One region of the Paenibacillus sp. MT124 genome, then DNA from elsewhere that is predicted to be linked to it. Evidence: riboswitches for the same ligand, from Rfam matches in the RefSeq annotation. Region 1 holds a riboswitch; the other holds the start of a gene.
What was found. A riboswitch is a leader RNA that binds a small molecule or an ion and turns the genes downstream of it on or off. The one in region 1 is predicted to bind S-adenosylmethionine.
Positions count from the first base shown of each region.

Region 2: it holds a riboswitch for S-adenosylmethionine, as region 1 does, so the genes downstream of both, AC3RCI_RS24270 (methionine ABC transporter ATP-binding protein) here and metA (homoserine O-acetyltransferase MetA) in region 1, are expected to answer to the same signal.

Region 1 covers NZ_CM179500.1:1,900,501-1,902,704, forward strand. The annotation lists gene corA (magnesium/cobalt transporter CorA) at 1-200, opposite strand, end outside; gene AC3RCI_RS08955 (hypothetical protein) at 250-393, shown strand; SAM riboswitch class I at 655-780, shown strand; gene metA (homoserine O-acetyltransferase MetA) at 1,020-1,937, shown strand; gene AC3RCI_RS08965 (PLP-dependent transferase) at 1,962-2,204, shown strand, end outside.
Region 2 covers NZ_CM179500.1:5,375,878-5,378,081, reverse strand. The annotation lists gene AC3RCI_RS24275 (Cthe_2314 family HEPN domain-containing protein) at 1-722, shown strand, start outside; SAM riboswitch class I at 846-986, shown strand; gene AC3RCI_RS24270 (methionine ABC transporter ATP-binding protein) at 1,112-2,146, shown strand; gene AC3RCI_RS24265 (methionine ABC transporter permease) at 2,148-2,204, shown strand, end outside.

The sequences.
Region 1 (2,204 bases):
ATTTCAATCTTCGGACGCTGTTCTTCATCACTCAAACAGTCCTCTACAGCCAGATCATGCATCATGAACAGCGGCTGAAGTACCGCCAGATCATCAACGTCTGCATCGATCCAGTAAAATCCCTCAGCTGGTGGCGTCAGCGCCTGCTCAATATCGTCCACCGGGATAAATACACCGTTGTTTACCAACCGGATTTTCATCGTTCATCCACTCCTTCTGCACCCGCCAAACAGGCGGATTTTCATCAATATGGGCGCAAAAAGAACAGATCAGCCGGTCGGCAGCGGAGCCTGGATGTCAGGACTGCGTTCGCTCTATAACCAAACGGAAATAACGTCCCGCTGCCGGCATGCTGATGTCAATTCTCTATGCAGTTTGTCGGAATACGGCTGACAGTCAGGCCTCGGGTCGCCATCCATTGAATATGTCACCTCTCACATAAGGGTTTGCAACACTTGTTTAGTATACCGCTGGTACATGGTGCTTTCAAGCGCAAAAATGTGTCTATTTCGCGCCCTGAAGCAGTGTATGACAGCGATAGACAAACGGTTCCGGCCTACATGAACAGACATAAAACTACATGCTTGACGTGAGAGGATTAATGTTTTAAAGTAGACGGTGAAGTACACTAAATACACAATTGAATAAGGCGAAATCTTATCAAGAGTAGGTGGAGGGACTGGCCCGATGAAACCCGGCAACCGGCGGTATACCGCACGGTGCTAATTCTTGCAGCGACTAAGTGTCCATTGAGGCACTGTTGTAACTGAGAGATGAGAGAGGCGCATATCTATTTACATATGACCTTTCTCGGAATCCGAGGAAGGTCTTTGTTATATGCACCGACTTCTCAGCACTGATTTTCGCTATGGAACTTGAGTTTGTCAGGTTAGAGCGTTGCGCTATTTGCAATTCTCCACCTATAGACAAGCTCATGGCAGTCTAGAACGATTTGATGTGAAACACATCAAGCCTGTGATGGCTGCATCTATCTATGCACAAGGAGGAGTTTGTACATCATGCCAATTAAAATTCCAGACGCACTGCCTGCCAAGGAAGTCCTCGCAGGTGAGAACATCTTCGTAATGGACGAGACACATGCTTACCAGCAGGATATTCGTCCACTACGCATTGCTATATTAAACCTGATGCCTACCAAGGAAACAACAGAAACCCAGCTGCTTCGTTTGGTGGGGAATACCCCTATACAGGTTGATATCGTTCTGGTTCATCCCAAGTCCCACATATCGAAGAACACGTCACAGGAGTATTTGAATCTTTTCTATAAAACCTTTGATGAGATTGAACACCGCCGTTTTGACGGGATGATCATTACAGGTGCCCCTGTTGAGCAAATGGATTTCGAAGACGTGAATTATTGGAAGGAAATCCAGGAGATCTTCGATTGGACCAAAACCAACGTCACATCGACCATGCACATCTGTTGGGCTTCTCAGGCTGGTCTGTACCATCATTTCGGTGTACCTAAGGTAGCGCTGGAAGAGAAGTGTTTTGGCGTATTTCCACATACGATTAACAAATCTCACGTACAGCTGCTTCGCGGATTTGATGAAGTGTTCAATGTCCCACATTCCCGTCATACCGAAGTTCGGCGCGAGGATATTGAGAAGAACGATAACCTCGAAATTTTGGCCGAATCGGAGGAAGCTGGCATTTTCCTGGTTGCCACCAAAGACGGCAAACAAATTTTTGTGACAGGGCATGCGGAGTATGATCCATTGTCCTTGAAATGGGAATATGACCGCGATGCATCCAAGGGATTGGATATCGCACTGCCAAGAAACTATTTTCCAAACGACGATCCATCCCGTGTTCCTCCGGCAACCTGGCGGGCACATGCAAACTTATTATTCTCTAATTGGCTCAATTACTATGTGTATCAGGAGACGCCTTACGATATTGGCCCGCAAATCTAATCGAGATTACAGGAGGATACTGCAATGGAAGACAATAAGTTGAAAATCGAAAGCCGCTTGGCTCAAATCGGATCCGTCAATGAACCGGGAACTGGTGCCGTGAATTTCCCCATCTATCAATCAACGGCGTTCCGCCATCCAAAGCTCGGGCAGAGCACAGGCTTTGACTACATTCGTACGACCAATCCAACGCGTAAGGTACTGGAAGAGGCTGCAGCTGCACTCGAATCCGGTGATGCCGGTTTTGCCTGTAGCTCGGGCATGGCA
Region 2 (2,204 bases), 3.0 Mb from region 1:
GAACGTTGCTGGGTGAATTGCCGCGTCAGAATGAGGGCGTATTGGAAGAAGCGATCGAGTCCATGGTGGAGACACTCGGACTTTTACAACGACAGCTGGATTTGAATCAGGACCCGACTCACGATTATCGCAAACTGTACGTATGGACGCAGGGATTAATTTCTTCACTGGACGAGCTGGAGCAGGCCTGCTTCGCTGCTTCCCACTTCCGCCAGAGGGTCAGGGCTGGCTCCACCGATGATATGACCATTGAGGAGAAGGCCGAGTACGCCCGATATGTTTACTTCTACAAGGATGGGTTCATTCGTTGTTTTGCGATTCTAGATAAGACAGGCACGGTACTAAATGAAATATTTAATCTGAACACATCCAAGGTGAAATCCCATTTTTCGTATTTTACCGTGATGAGACAGTTTGGGTATTCGAAAATGCATAATGATCTTGCTGTTGAATTAATTAAAATTAAGGATGCATACCGGGAACCGATGAGTAAACTGCGCAAACGTCGGAATATGGAGATTCACTACATGAATTCCGAGATGCAGGATGATCTGTGGCAGCTTCATCAAACGTTGCAGGGGAAAGTGAAGCTTGAAGATCTAGATCAGCACCTGGAGGAATTGCGTCAGGGCGTGGATATGGTTTGCGAAACGCTAAAAGCGGCTTATGGTTACATCAATAAAATGTGGCACAAGCAGGGCATGTCAGAACTGGCAAAATAATTGTGCAATATTTACCTTTGACAAAGCGGAATACTTGGATTATACTGAGTTTCTGATTAAGCGTTACATGATATTAACATGCATACCATTTACATTTTACCACTGAACTTATAAATTTAATATTTCTTATCGAGAGCGGCGGAGGGACAGGCCCGATGAAGCCCGGCAACCGATTTATAACGACATGACGACCAGTCATACATTATAGATGTTAGGTGCTAATTCCTACAAAATGGTGCACAGCACGATTTTGGCAGATGAGAAGGTATATTCTTTCGCGTGAAGAGCCCTTTTTGTTTCTGCAAAAGGGCTCTTTTTTATATGTCAGAGGGGAGTTTTCCTTTCATTCGGGTAAAGATACATGTAGGCGGTGGGAAGGAGAAGTCATATTGATCGAATTAAAAGGATTAACTAAGACGTATGGCAGAGGTTCAAAACAAACGACAGCCTTAGCCGATTTGGATCTAAAGATCGGTAAAGGTGAAATATTCGGAGTGATTGGACACTCGGGTGCAGGGAAAAGTACATTGATCCGTTGTATCAACCTGCTCGAAAGACCAACATCTGGTGAGGTATGGGTAGATGGAGTCAACCTAACCGGTCTCCATAAGACAGAGCTGCAGAAGCAGCGACGCAAGATTGGCATGATATTTCAGCATTTTAATCTGTTATCCTCGGCTACAGTATATGACAATGTAGCTTTTCCCCTAAAGCTGGTGAATACACCTAAAGCTGATATTGACCGCAAGGTGAAGGAGATGCTGACTCTCGTTGGATTGGAGCATCATAGCAGCAAATATCCGGCTCAGCTGTCAGGTGGACAGAAACAAAGAGTTGGTATCGCCCGGGCACTTGCCAGCGATCCTGCCGTTCTGCTCTGTGACGAAGCGACATCTGCCCTTGATCCGCAGACGACAGCTTCAATTCTGAAGCTGCTGCTGGACATTAATCAGAAATACAATCTCACGATTGTTTTGATCACGCATGAGATGCATGTTATTCAGAGCATTTGTGATCAAGTTGCTGTCATTCATCAGGGGGGAATTGTGGAGCAAGGCCCTGTAACGGATGTCTTCCTTAAACCACAGCATGCCATCACACGTGACTTCATGCAGCGTGATCACGATTCTGAGCTTCTCTTGGAAGAAGCGGCAATGGCACATGCGGGAGGAACAGTACAGCAGGATGGCCGATCACAATTGGTCAAAATTTCGTTTTTGGGTGAGAAGACGTATGAAGCCATTCTGTCGAGAACCGTTCGTCAGACCGGAGTGGACTTTGCCATTCTGCAAGGAACCATCTCAAGGATCAAACAGATTCCATATGGTCAGTTGACCGTGCGGTTTGAAGGCGATGCGGATGCGATCAGCCGGACTGTGCAGGAATTGAAAGAGCAAGGGCTTGATGTGGAGGTGCTTCGTTAATATGGATTTTTCAACTGTACGTTGGGAAGAGATCGGTAAGGCCTCCATTGAAACACTG